2 regions of the Bacillus yunxiaonensis genome follow, and region 2 is predicted to be linked to the other one. Evidence: riboswitches for the same ligand, from Rfam matches in the RefSeq annotation. Region 2 holds a riboswitch; the other holds the start of a gene.

Region 1 (8,643 bases), on a different contig from region 2:
ATCATATAAGAGTTGCCTTTAGTAAAATGAAAGAGAAAAATGGAATGATGCATATGGTATTCATACAATGGTGAAAAATACATAAAAGAATATATAACAAAATGAGGTTAGTACATGAGTCCACAAAGTTTTAACAATTACGCATTGAGTAAAGAAATTGTAAGAGCACTTGCTAGCTTACAATATGAAAAGCCAACAGAAGTGCAAGAGAAAGTCATCCCAATTGCATTAGAAAAGAAAGATCTTGTTGTAAAATCACAAACAGGAAGCGGTAAGACAGCTTCTTTTGGGATTCCGCTTTGTGAAATGGTTGAGTGGGAAGAAAATAAACCTCAGGCGTTAATCCTTACACCAACAAGGGAACTTGCTGTGCAGGTAAAAGAAGATATTACGAATATAGGAAGATTTAAGCGTATTAAAGCAACTGCGGTTTACGGAAAATCTCCATTTGCGCGTCAAAAATTAGAACTAAAGCAAAAGACACATATTGTTGTCGGCACTCCTGGACGTGTATTAGATCATATTGAAAAAGGGACTTTCTCGTTAGAGTGTTTGAAGTATTTGGTGATTGATGAGGCAGATGAAATGTTAAATATGGGCTTTATTGATCAAGTAGAAGCAATTATTGACGAACTACCTACGAACCGAATGACGATGCTATTTTCTGCGACATTACCAGAAGATGTTGAAAATTTGTCTCGTACATATATGGAATCACCAATCAACATCGAGATTAAAGCATCTGGTATTACGACAGATAACATTGAACATAGTCTTTTAGAAGTGAGGGAAGAAGAGAAGTTCTCTCTTCTGAAAGATATAACAACTATTGAAAATCCAGATAGTTGCATTATTTTCTGCCGTACGCAAGAAAATGTAGATGATGTATTTAGACAGCTAAAACGTTCTGGCTATCCTTGTGATAAAATTCATGGTGGCATGGTGCAAGAAGATCGGTTTGCAGTAATGAATGACTTTAAAAAAGGGAAATTCCGTTATTTAGTAGCGACAGATGTAGCAGCACGAGGAATTGATATTGAGAATATTACCCACGTCATCAATTATGATATTCCATTAGAAAAAGAAAGTTACGTACACCGCACAGGAAGAACAGGACGTGCTGGTAATAGCGGAAAAGCAATTACATTTGTCACTCCGTATGAAGAGAGATTTCTAGCAGAAATCGAAGAGTATATCGGTTTTGAAATTTTAAAAATATATGCACCTTTAAAAGAAGAAGTTACAAAAAGAAAGGCGGCATTTGAAGAAAAAATAAATGCTAAGCCAATTATTAAAAAAGATAAAAGTGCTAGTCTAAATAAGGGAATCATGAAGCTTTACTTTAATGGTGGGAAGAAAAAGAAAATCCGAGCAGTGGATTTTGTTGGTACAATTGCCAAAATTCCAGGTGTTACAGCGGATGATATAGGGATTATTACGATACAAGATAATGTTTCTTATGTTGAAATATTAAACGGAAAAGGACCACTTGTTTTAAAAGTAATGAAAAACACAACGATAAAAGGGAAGCAGTTAAAAGTTCATGAGGCAATTAAATAGAAGGTGAACTGTACCCCGAATCATGGACACTAAAAAAGAAGGCTCCGGTAGAATACCGAAACCTTCTTTTAAGTGCTTGATTTTTCATGGTCTTTTTATTAAATTGTCCATGGGTTCTACTATGTCCTAAAGTTTTCTTACAAAGAGATTCTATATAACTAGTTAATTAATAGACAACTTGTCCAATAATCTATTTTTTCGCTTTTCGTCCTACTAATATCCAGTACAGAGATAAACTGAAAAGGGTAATGAGTACGAGAATGAATAGGATATTACTAAACATGGAAGCATCCAAATTGCTTGTAATCCCGAAGAAGCTTTGTCGCATTGCGGAATGGTCCATCATCGCTGCTGTATAGGCAATTCCGATTGACATAGCAACATTAAGTGTTAAATTATAAAATCCGATTGCTGTTCCTGTTTTTTCTTTTTCAATCGTACAAATGCAAGAATCAAGTAATGGCGCATACATGAATGCAAATGAACTAGAGAATAAAACCATAGATATCACGAATACAACAACAGAAGTTTTTATAAAGAATCCGCCTAATAGTAAGCTGATTATAATGCTAGACATAGCGATTGTAATACATTGCTTGCTTCCTAGAACCTTCGCAATTTTTCCAGAAAGAGCCCCAACCGTAGCTGCTGCTATATAGCCTGGAATTAATAATAATGAAATGGTATCTAGCTTCAAACCATAAATCTTTTCAAGCAAGAATGGGAATACGAAAATGTATGCTAACTGTACAGAATAAATTACAAAAGCAACTCCAAGCAATGAGATAAACTGTTTATTTTTAAAGAATGAAATTCCGATAAAAGCTTTTGAATTCTTACTAATATAAGTAAGGAATAGTGTAATTGCCACAATAAACAAGAGAAGGTACATCCAGTTGAAATCAGTAATATAAAGTAGTAAGGATGCTGAAATCGTGCCAACTAGAAATAATCCTAATACATCTACATTACTGTTTTTCGTTTCTTCCTTAGGAAGATATTTTAAAATAAAAGGAAGGGTGAAAAGTGTTACTAAAGAAAGTAAAAATAGAGTTGTCCAATGGAAGTACGTAGAAACATAACCTCCAGTTAATGCACCGATAAGCTGTGAAAGGGCAAAACTACTTGTACTTAATCCTAAAAATTTCTTTTGTTCATCTGCAGGTAAATGTTTTGTTACAAAGATAACATATAATGTTTCAGCTGATGCTAAACCTGCTGTTTGGATCATTCGTGAGATAACAACTAGTAAAAACGAATGTTGAAAAATATATCCCATGACTGAACCGACACATATTAAAATAATACCAACACTAAAAAGTTTTCTAATACTAATGGAATCCGCCAAAGCTGCGTAAACCACTGCCCCAATTCCAATCACAAGGCCAGCTAGCGTTGCTTGCCAGCTAACTGTTGTTGCTGAAATGTGAAAATCTTTTGCCATATCAACAGAGACAATCTTAAACGAATTGTCAATTATTAAACATAATAGAAATAGCAGTAAGGTAACAGGTACTGCTTTCTTAGCACTATATTCCTGAGTTTTCTTCATGCTTACATCTGCACTTATTGTAGACATAGCTATATTCCTCTCCTTTTTTATGCAGGAAATTGTCTTCCTGAGTCATAATTGTCACGCTTTTAACTACTAATCGATCCTTTCGTAGAAGGATGGGTTCAATAATTTCTAAACCATTTGTTTCATATGCTGGGTTTCCTTTTTATGATATTTAAAAAGGAAACGTTTCCATAAATGACTAAAACATCTTACTTTTTGATTGCGTTTTCATGATCATGCGTGAAATCCGTTAAAATATACAATATCGTATGGTTGTCTAACTGCTTGTACGCATATGAATAACAAAAACGATACCACACCTTGCCTTCTTGTGATATTTACAAGGAAGGATTTGCATAAGTAACCCAAAAACATCATACTCGTTGATTACGCTTTCATGATCATCCATGATAACTCTTTGTAATATACAACATTGTATAGTTGTCTAAAAACTTGTATATATCTTAACAATGAAAAGGATACCATACCTTTATTTCGCTCACAACCCATCTTTCTTTCGGAATTTGTCTTTTTTGTTACAAAAAAGCGGTGTATTTTGTATGAAATACACCGCTTCTAAATTAAGTATAGAACTTTATTTAGATGTCTTAATTTTAATTTGACTAAATTCTATTGGTATATAGTATTTATTATAAACCACAGGATATTTATCACTGATATATACACTTTCTAAAATTAAATCACATTCTTCTCCATGGAAAAGTTTGTATTTTAATGACGGCGTATTGACGGAATTAGAACGTTTAATTTCAATGGTAGAGGAATTAGCTAGTTCATATACTTTCTCTTCCAACATTTCTAAAACTTGCGCATCGTTTTGTAAGTCAAGATTTAATTTGGAAACCGCTTCTATTGGCATCATCGTAAAAGCAAAAGCTACGATCTTATCGTTACTTTTATACCAGCGTTCCAACGCAACCACTGCAGTCATTTCTTGATTTAATACTTGCTTTGCATAGTCCGTTACTAGATCAATTCGGAAATCCAGTTCGATATCATCTATTTTTTCTGTATAGCATTTATATAAGGGATTCCCCAACTTCTCCAAGCCATCCATACTTTCATTATGATGAAATTTTGTAATGAAATTCCCTTTTCCATGTATATTTTTAACCAAGCCATCTTCCTTCAAAAGTGCCAAAGCATGTCTCAATGTCATTCTGCTTACACCAAATATTTTAGCCAATTCAGGTTCTGTTGGAAGCTTGCTGTCAGGAGGAAATGTTCCATCCATGATTAATGTATACAATTGATCATACACAGTGACAAATAGCGGTTTTTTTTGTTTATTGAGTTCATGAAGTTTATTGTTCATTTTCTTATACCCCTATAGTTTATAAATTCCGTTTCTTTTCTTTGGTTTATTGTAACTTATTTTTCTATGGAAATTAATACGCTTGCAAAAATCCATTATAATTTGCGCTAGGTATATTGGTCATTCAAACGGAAGAAGAGAGATACTGTATACAACTAAAATAGCTTTGAATCGTTTGAAAACATTTTAATACATACAGCTGTTGTATTATAACCTTCTTGTCGAGTCAGTGGAGGAAGTTATCACTCCATTGACTATTATTTAAACTTCCTGTTTCCTTAAGCGAGTAGAATTGTAATAGAAAGAACAAGCATAATAAACGCATTAAGTGCCATAATGGGTTTATGCTTTGCACGGAAGAAATGAGCATGCAAAGCTCCTAACATAAGAACAATAATAAGAAAAGCTGCATAGTGTAAGAATCTATCACTCCAAAAACCAATAATGATTCCTATAATCCCGATGAGCTCCAATAAGGCAATCACATTCATAAACCACATAGGGTAGCGATATTCATTCCAGTGATGAACCATTGATTTTGCACGTGAGATTTTTAGGAAAAACGATATTGAAAATATACCAATCAAAATAAATTGAATGATAATAATAACGATATTCATATGACTTCCCCCTTGATAAGATAGTAAAATACATACTTTTACATAAGAGTATAGTATATATTATTTTGAAAATATGTAGTCGAGACTACAATGGGAGGAAAGTTCATGGATAAAATAAAATATTTATCACGAATACGTTTATTTGATGAGCTAGAGTTAGAGGAATTAAAGAAAATTGAGCAGGATACTCCTATTGATGTAATGAAAAGAAGGACAATCATTACCTCTCCGCATATGAAGCAGCAGTTTTTATATTTAGTTAAATCAGGTAAAGTGCGTTTATATAAAGTGTCTGAAGATGGAAAAGAGCTTACACTCGACATATTAGGTGCAGGGCATGTGTTTGGAGCGGTGGGTACATTTACAACGGGATCTGAAGGTGTATATGCTGAAACATGGGAAGATTCTCTTATTTGTAAAATAGATAGAACTCAGTTTCAAAAAATTATACACGATAAACCGGACATCGCTTTAAAGTTCATAGAGATACTATCTATTCGTGTCAAGGAAATGGAAGAGCTGTTAGAGCATATGGCACATAGTAGTGCACGGAAACGATTGCTCTTTTTGCTTTATAAATTATCGGAAAAATTTGGGATAGTAGTGGAAGCTGCAGAGGATTGGAGACAGCTTGAAATTTCCATTACTCACCAAGAATTAGCAAATATGACAGGGAGTATTCGTGAAACGGTAACGGGTTTATTAAATGATTTAACACAAGAAGGCATTGTCCGAAAAGCAGCCCCGCGTAAATTATTACAAATTCACTTAGGGAGATTAATAGAAGAATTAGAAATAGGCAGTAAGCGTATTTAGTAAAAGATATAGGTAGTTTAAAATTTCTACTTTAAAATGTAGCGAAAGGCAAGAAATGAAAGGGGAAAACAGCCAGCTAATGCGGGATAAAAAAGAGAACTTCACAAGAAAGTCCTCTTTTTACAACGATAGGCCCATTTTCAAGACAATTCCACCGTTTTTAACAACGCTAAGAAAGTTTCAACAGTCTAATCTAACGAGACCGCTTTCTCCGAATTGAAATGGTGATTCAAGTTGAAAAAGTACTCATTTGGGTGCTTTTTTCTCTGTCTTACATGTACAAAAGGGGATTTCATCATGAATATTATCAACTTAGAACTAGATGGAAATTTTAAATATATAAACTTTAACCAAATGTTTAAGATAAGTAAAAATTCTGTTAAATAAATTAAAAAATCTATCAATATATGTCGAATTTTGCTATAATCCGATTCAAGAATAGAATTCGATAAAGGCAAAGTTAGTGAAAGCTAATGACGCAAAGCTATAGGGACTAAGGGGGATTCATTCCACTATGTCAGCCAGTTGCCGAAAGGTTAGGAAACTTCCAAGTTTTATTCATGTTGGTAGTTTAATTCCCCGTGCCTTTAGGCATGGGGAATTTTTTTTACTATTTGCGGGTAGTAAGACCCTCACTTCAAGATTCCGAGAGAATCATTGTCCAGCTCTAGCGGCTAGAATCTCCGGTCGTTTCGCCCCCTCGGACGAGGCAAAAAGCTCCTCTCTGTCGGATGCTCCAACGTCCTGAGATTCTGAGCGAGCCGCTTCCGCTTTTCTTAAGAAGAAAGGTGGGGGATAACTGCCCGTAAATGCCTGATTGGGCGGGCTTTCCATTAGTGGAGAATGAAAAAAACACTGATGGAAGTTTCACTTTAGTAAGGAAGGAGGCTGCAAGGGTAATCGGTTAAACACACACACAAGGGGGGCTTATTTTGAAAAGAACTTTATCTTTCGTATTAACTATGTCACTTGTTTCAGGGAGCTTTGTTACGATTCCTTATACGAAAGTTTCAGCTGAAACGGTGTCGTTAACTCAAGAAACATTGAAGCAAAAGACAGATCAGGCAATCGTAAATGGTAATTTTGAAGATTATTTGAGTTATCTTACAACATATTTAAATGAAAATGTTGGGGAACTTACTGAAGCGAATTTACAAAGTAAGCTTACAGACCCGGTATTTGCAGCAGCTTTGGCTCAGTGGCAATTTATATCACAAACAGGCGCAGCAGCAATGGATGCATTCGCTAAAAAAGACGCTGCTCATCAGAACTTTCTTAACTGGGCTATGAAAAATACAGAGGTAATGAATACGTTTCTTGAAGGCGGCAGTCCAACTGGGAAGAATCCAGTAAATGCACTTGAGATATGGAATACAATCTGGAATACAGATGCAGATTCTCATGAAGGATTGTATTTAAAATTAGCGATAGCTACATCGTTAGCTCATGCTGAACCTGTAAAATATTGGACAAATAATACACCTATTAATCCATTAACGAGGTACCAATATTATAAATCAGCAGATCAAAATAATGAGTTACTTCCTGTCTTTAGAACATATGATGTTTGGCATTTAAGATTAGTAGTGAATACTTGGTCACCAGAAGAAGATTTAACTTGGGCAAGAAACATGATTAATACGGAACATCCAGAACTTAAAAGTCAAGATAAGATAGGAACAAGTGCATATTTGATTAAATATGTAGACCGTAACAAAGATGGGGTTAGCATTCAAGCTGGAAATGATAAATTTTATGGTTTAGCTTGGAATCTTTCTTCCATTTACAGAGATGGCGGAGTATGCGGTAATATTTCAAAGTTTGGTACGCAAGTAGGCCAAGCCTTTGGTGTGGCAGCTATGCCTGTTGGACAGCCTGGACATTGTGCACTCATCTGGAATGACAAACCATCTTCGTGGTATTTAGGGAATGATATATTTGGATGGAGTGAATCGGAGCATCATGGTGGAACTGTTATTCCTTGGTCAGATGATAAATTGAAAAATCAAGTACCGTACATCTTACTATTTGAAGATGCGGAAAGTGACCCAGTAAAACTAGATCAATCAGAGCGATTACGCTGGTTAGCGAAAGCGATGACTTCATCAGATAACAAAGTTGCAATTTATAAAATAGCTACTAATATTTTACCGATTAATGTTTTAGTATGGAAAGATTACGTTTCTCTTATGCTACAAAATCCAAATGTAACGGATGAACAGTGGCAAGAATTAAACAGTAGTATCATTTCTTCCTTTGCTAATGAGCCAAGACCGATGATGGATCTTCTTACTCAAATTAGAAGTCATGTTCTGAATACAGATGATAGAGCGAAGCTTCAGCAATATACGTTAAATATATTAAATGTATTTTCCACAATAACGAATGTAAATGAAAAGCAAGTAGCTAATAAAATAAAGGATCAAATGCCAAGTTTAGGACTGAGCCTTGCTACTTTTAGTTTTGATGGAGCAAATGCAGGGAAATTAATGGGAATTAAACCGGATACGGAATACAGTATTGATGGTGGGAAAACGTATAAAGCTGCTACAAGCAATGATATGCTTCTGAGTAATGAAGAAATCTCAGCAATCAATTCAACGAATGGTATCTTAACAAGAGTGATTGGAACAGAGCAGCCTTTATTAATTCCAATTGGAAAAGCTGGTAAAGTTAATGTTTCTTCAAATGATGATGAGAACTTAGTTTTTGGTCTAGACGGTACGATGGAATTCAGCATTGATCAAGGTTCA
Region 2 (6,454 bases):
ATGTTGTTGTGACAAATTTTACAGCTAATGGTTTACTCGCATTAGGTGCATCGCCTGTGATGGCATATGCGAAAGAAGAAGTAGCTGAAATGGCAAGTATTGCTGGAGCACTCGTTTTAAATATGGGAACACTTCGTCCGGAAGAAGTAGAAGCGATGCTCATTGCTGGGAAATCAGCAAATGCGCATAATGTACCAGTTTTGTTTGATCCTGTTGGTGCTGGTGCAACATCGTATCGAACAGAAGTTGCAAGGTATATCCCAAGTGAAGTAAAACTAGCAATTATCCGCGGCAATGCGGCGGAAATTGCAAATGTTATTGATGAGAAGTGGGAGATTAAAGGTGTTGATGCAGGAGAAGGAAACGGTGACGTTGTTTCCATTGCGAAACAAGCAGCAGAGCAGCTAGATACTGTCGCTGTTATTACTGGAAAAGAAGACGTTATAACAGATGGAGAAAGAACATTCATTCTTCGTAACGGTCATCCGATTTTAACAAAGGTAACAGGAACGGGCTGTTTATTAACATCTGTGATTGGAGCATTTACAGCAGTCGAAGGAGACTATGTAAAAGCAGCAGTCGCAGCAGTAACGTTTTACGGTGTAGCGGCAGAAATCGCAGCAAACAAAACGGCTGAACAAGGACCAGGAAGTTTCCAAATTGAATTTCTTAATCAGTTAGCAAATGTTACTGCAAAAGACATTGAACGATATGGGAATGTCGAAGAAGTTCGTTAAGAGAGGATGAGAGAAATGGCGCGCATCGATAAACAGCATATGTCTGAGTTATTACAAGTATATTTTATTATGGGGAGTAACAATTGCCGCAAAGATCCATTACAAGTCATGAAAGAAGCACTTGATGGTGGAATTACAATTTTTCAATATCGTGAAAAAGGTGACGGAGCATTAACGGGAGAAGAACGATATGCATTTGCAAAACAGCTTCAGTCTTTGTGTAAAGAATATAATGTTCCATTTATTGTGAATGATGATGTGGAATTAGCACTAGAATTAGATGCAGATGGCGTTCATGTTGGGCAAGATGATGAAGGGATTCGAACAGTACGTGAAAAAATGGGAGATAAAATGATCGGTGTATCTGCTCATACAATAGAAGAAGCACGTTTTGCAATTGAAAATGGTGCAGATTATTTAGGTGTAGGACCGATTTTTCCAACAAATACGAAAAAAGATGCAAAAGCAGTACAAGGAACGGAGGGATTATGCTTTTTCCGTGAAAGTGGCATTGAAATTCCGATTGTCGGTATTGGTGGAATTACAATTGAAAATGCTGCTTCTGTCCTTGAAGCAGGTGCGGATGGGGTGTCTGTTATTTCTGCGATTAGCTTAGCAGATTCTCCTTATAATAGTACGAAGAGATTAGCTGAACAAGTGAAAAAATAATAAATGAATCTGTTATATATCGTGAAAATCACTACTATTTTGAAAGAACCATTTCTAACATGAAGAAATGGTTCCTTTTGTCGTATAAAACAAACTGTGAGGCTTAAACTAACGTGTATGAATATATATCGTTTCGGAGGCGACAATATGATTTCGTTACAAAGTATTATAGCTGCTCATGAAAAAATGAAGGGGATTGTACATACAACACCGTTAGATTATTCCAGTACATTTAGTGAACTATCTCATAACGAAGTGTATTTAAAGTTAGAAAATCTACAAAAGACAGGTTCCTTTAAAGTACGTGGCTCTTATAATAAAATGACTTCGCTTAGCAAAGAAGAATTGCAAAAAGGAGTTGTGGCAGCATCGGCTGGTAACCATGCACAAGGTGTAGCTTATTCTAGTAATATGCTCGGTATTCCTTGTACGATTGTGATGCCAAAAGGAGCACCGCTTAGTAAGATACTTGCGACAAAGCGTTACGGAGCTAATGTTGAATTGCAAGGGAATGTATTTGATGAAGCATTAGCATATGCACTTGATTTAAAGGAACGAACAGGAGCGACGTTTGTACATCCATTTGATGATGAGCTTGTTATTGCTGGACAAGGAACAGTTGGATTAGAAATATTGCAGCAGCTTGATGATGTTGATGCGGTCATTTGTCCTATTGGTGGCGGTGGTTTAATTGCGGGTGTTGCGATGGCAATTAAAGAACAAAAGCCATCTGTGAAAATATACGGTGTACAGGCGTTGGCGTGTCCTAGTATGAAACAATCCCTTTCCGAAAAACAAAGGGTAACGGTAGAATCAACGCCAACGATGGCAGACGGAATTGCGGTGAAAAAACCGGGGGATCTCACTTTTCAGCTTGTGCAGCGCTATGTGGATGATATTTTCTGCGTCGATGAAATGGAAATTGCTCGGACGATGCTCATGTTACTAGAGCGTAATAAATTACTTGTAGAAGGATCGGGTGCTACTTCATTAGCTGCGCTATTATATGAAAAAGTACCAGTACAAGGAAAAAAGATTGTCCCTGTCTTGAGCGGAGGCAATGTTGATGTTAATTTTATTTCGCGCATTATTGAACACGGTATGGTTGAAGCAGGCCGATTTGTACATATTTCAACAACAATTAAAGATAAACCGGGGCAATTACAGCAAGTATTACAGATTGTAACCGATTTTGAAGCGAATGTTCTTCATATTCACTTAGAGAGAATTGGAACGAAAGTATTTCCAGGTTATGCACAGCTGCACCTTTCTCTTGAGACGAAAGATAATGAACATATTGAGCAAGTGCTAATTGGGATGAAGAAGAAAGGATATAGCATCGAAGTTATTGAATAAGTATTTAAACAAACGTTTGATTAAAAAGAGCTAGCCCTTGTAAAGGCTAGCTCTTTCTTAATTAAAACATCAGTGAAATGAGGAGCATTCCGATTCCAATTGATGTTATTGTTGCAACAAGACCTGGAATCATAAAGCTATGATTTAATACATATTTACCGATACGAGTTGTGCCTGTACGGTCAAAGTTAATTGCCGCAACGATTGTTCCGTAGTTTGGAATAAAGAAATATCCGTTTACAGCTGGGAACATTGCAATCAATAGTGCTGGGGAAATGCCAAGTGTTAATCCAAGTGGTATTAACGCACGTACCGTTGCAGCTTGGCTATATAACAAGATTGATAGTACGAATAGTGCAATTGCGAATAACCACGGTGCACTCGTTACGAGACCTTGAATAGAACCTTGAATCATTTGTAAGTTGCCGTTAAAGAACGTATCCCCCATCCATGCGATGCCGAAAATCGCAACAACTGCTGTTGCTCCTGCTTTAAAAACGTTACCGGACACGATGCTTTCTACATTTGGTTTACAAAAAATAATAATTAGTGCAGCGATTGTTAGCATAACCATTTCAATGGTGCTTGGCATAGAAAGACGTACAAGTTTTCCGTCTATCATCCAGCTAGGACGTAACGCTTCAAAAGATCCAAGAAGAACAACTAGAACTGTTGCAAGCAAAAAGAGGATAACAGACAGTTTTGCACCTTTTGGAACAATAAACTCTTTCTTTTCTTCTAGTTTTGGAATCATGCCTTCTTGTAATCGTTTTAAGTATTCTTCATCTTCGTTTAGCTCTTTTCCCATTTTGCTTGCAACGAAAGCAGCTACCATACAAGCGATAAAGGTAGATGGAATACTAATTTTTAAAATATCTAATAGTGTAATCTGATAGTTAGCAAGCATAGCGAGAAGTGCAACGGTTGCTGCTGAAATTGGACTTGCCGTAATCGCTTGCTGCGATGCAATAACAGCGATTGACAGTGGACGCTCTGGTCGAATTCCTGATTCGCGCGATACTTCAGCAATGACAGGAAGAACCGAATAGGCAACGTGGCCTGTCCCTGCGCAAAACGTAAATAAATAAGTGACGATTGGGGCAAAGAACGTAATACGTTTTGGGTTTTTGCGGAGTGCTTTTTCTGCAAGGTGAACAAGATAGTCCATCCCCCCAGCAGCTTGTAGTGCTCCAGCGGCTGTAATAACTGCTAAAATCATAAGCATAACATCGATTGGCGGGGAAGTTGGTTGTAAGTGGAAGAAGAAGACAAAGATTGTCATCCCAACGCCTCCCATTACGCCAAGGCCAACACCTCCAAGGCGCGCACCGATGAAAATACAAAGTAACAAAATGATGAACTGTAGCCAGAACATAGTGTAGTACCTCCGAGATAATAATCAATTGTTATTATCGAATAACTTAATTTGTTTGATGCTTCGAAAATTAAATAATGAATAATAAAATAAATCTCTGAAAATAGCCATTTTTATTATATAGCATATCCAAAACATGATTTGCTCATTTTTGTTACAATTATTTTACAAAAGAATTATTGTGGAATTAATATTTATATGTGCAAATAAATGGACAAACTGATTTAAATGTTGTAATCTGAGACAGAGAATTGTGTAATTCTCATAAAACTCCCATATCGTTCAACTCGTTCATCGAGAAAGGCAAACTTATGGAAACATAAGGGCGCAAAACTATAGGGGCTAAGGTCGAAATAGACTAAGCTAGCCAGTTACCGGACTGATAGGGTTGGTTTAGACCAATGCTTTTTCATACATTGGTCTCTTTTTTTAACTATTTTTTTGGTTTTAATATTCTAAATATTTTTATATTATGTTAATTTGTTTTTGGAGGGTAAAATGATTATAAAAAAATATTTGTCTAAGTTATCGTTTTTACAAAAAAACGTATTGTTAACAATCCTTGTTATTTTAATGCTTATTGGCAGTATGAGCGTGTTAAACTTTAATATTTTCCAGAATAGTATGTTGTCTATATATGAAAAGCACTCTGTAGATACGGGGGATATGGTAGTCCACAAACTAGACACGGGATTGATTGAGGATCTTGCAAAAGACCCAACGACGCAAAGAGTGAAAAAAGAAACGTTAACTCAGCAGTTAGGTGATGTATCAAAAGAATTAAAAACCATAGGTCATCTGTATGTTACTGGTGTAAAAACAAATAACAAGGGAGAAGTACAAGTAGTAGGAATGACCACGGAGTTATCGAAGGCCACAAAACTACAGGCAGGAGATTATGCTAAGCAGCCTTCATATTGGATGGAAACTTATGAAAAAGTAATGTCGACCAAAAAACCACAGGTATCCGCAGTATATGAAGATGATGTTGGGACCTGGGTCACAATATTAGAGCCAATTATAGGTGAGGGTCAAAAAATTGTTGCAATTGTTGGGGTAGATGTAGATGCTTCTATTATTGCAAGTACGAAACAAAAATTTATCATTCAAAGCTTGATTTTTATCTCGATTTTTCTCATTATTGCGACTTTAGTTCAATTCTTTATCGTTCGTAGTTCTTTAGCACCGTTAAAAGAGTTACGTGAAGGGTTGCGAAAAGTAGGAGATGGCGATTTAAGTATACAACTGAGAGAACGTTCAGATGATATAGGGGTTATTAATACGTATTTTAATAATACGATTGAAAAGTTCAGAAAAATTATTGAGAAAGTAAAAGAAACCTCAGAACAAGTTTCAGCTTCTTCGCAAGAGCTTTCAGCAAGTACAGAAGAGAATAGTAGGGCTGTACAAGAAATTGCAAGCTCTATTGGAGGGCTAAACGAGGGCGCACATTCTCAGCAAACTTCTGTACAGCAATGTCTAGAAATTGTCAATGAGATGGGTAATAAGATGCAAGGAATTACAGAAGTTGCAGGGCACGTAGCGGAGGCTGCTGAAGGAATGGAGAATCATTCTGCTAAAGGTAACAAGGCGATTGAACAAATTATTCAGCAGATGAATTTAATACAGAAAGCGGTCCAAGATTTATCTTTTATTATTTATTCGCTGGAAAATCGTTCAAAGCAAATTAGTGATATTGTTACAGTGATTACAGGGATTTCAAATCAAACAAATTTACTTGCTTTAAATGCTTCTATTGAGGCAGCGCGTGCTGGAGAGTCTGGAAAAGGTTTTGCAGTTGTAGCGGAAGAAGTGCGGAAATTAGCAGAACAAACGGAAACATCTGCTAAAGATATTTCTAAACTTATTAGTGAAACACAAACAGAAACTGAACAAGCCGTTGTTTCGATGCAAAAAGGATCACAGGAAGTGGAATCTGGTATTTCTCTTGTGCAAAATAGCGGTGTGTTTTTTGCAGAAATTTTACAGTCAGCACAGTCTGTGACAAAACAAGTAAAAGAAGTATCAGGAACATCAAGCTTGATTTCGCAAAACAGTAAAGATATTGTTCATTTAGTAAATGATCTTTCAAATATTGCAAAGACATATGTCGAGAGTACAAACCATGTAGAAGAAGGTATGAAAGAGCAGGAAATGTCTGTTCAAGAAGTAGCAGAATTAGCAAGTTGTTTAAATGTGCTTGCCTATGAATTGCGAGAGCTTATTGGAGAATTTAAAAGCTAAAATATCATAAAAAAGCAGAAGTGCTAACCGCTTCTGCTTTTTTATATATGTTATCTCGATATTTCGGTGCACT

Evidence for each region. A riboswitch is a leader RNA that binds a small molecule or an ion and turns the genes downstream of it on or off. The one in region 2 is predicted to bind cyclic di-GMP.
Region 1: it holds a riboswitch for cyclic di-GMP, as region 2 does, so the genes downstream of both, WAX78_RS19300 (discoidin domain-containing protein) here and WAX78_RS20385 (methyl-accepting chemotaxis protein) in region 2, are expected to answer to the same signal.

What each region holds. Positions count from the first base shown of each region.
Region 1 covers NZ_JBAWSV010000007.1:144,039-152,681, reverse strand. Annotated here, with positions in the region: partial or broken gene WAX78_RS19330 (DUF4180 domain-containing protein) at 1-74, shown strand, start outside; gene WAX78_RS19325 (DEAD/DEAH box helicase) at 115-1,560, shown strand; gene WAX78_RS19320 (MFS transporter) at 1,751-3,139, opposite strand; gene WAX78_RS19315 (GntR family transcriptional regulator) at 3,714-4,454, opposite strand; gene WAX78_RS19310 (DoxX family protein) at 4,733-5,074, opposite strand; gene WAX78_RS19305 (Crp/Fnr family transcriptional regulator) at 5,180-5,890, shown strand; cyclic di-GMP riboswitch class I at 6,334-6,423, shown strand; gene WAX78_RS19300 (discoidin domain-containing protein) at 6,853-8,643, shown strand, end outside.
Region 2 covers NZ_JBAWSV010000008.1:108,429-114,882, reverse strand. Annotated here, with positions in the region: gene thiM (hydroxyethylthiazole kinase) at 1-737, shown strand, start outside; gene thiE (thiamine phosphate synthase) at 753-1,406, shown strand; gene ilvA (threonine ammonia-lyase) at 1,554-2,762, shown strand; gene WAX78_RS20390 (anaerobic C4-dicarboxylate transporter) at 2,824-4,137, opposite strand; cyclic di-GMP riboswitch class I at 4,430-4,516, shown strand; gene WAX78_RS20385 (methyl-accepting chemotaxis protein) at 4,642-6,381, shown strand.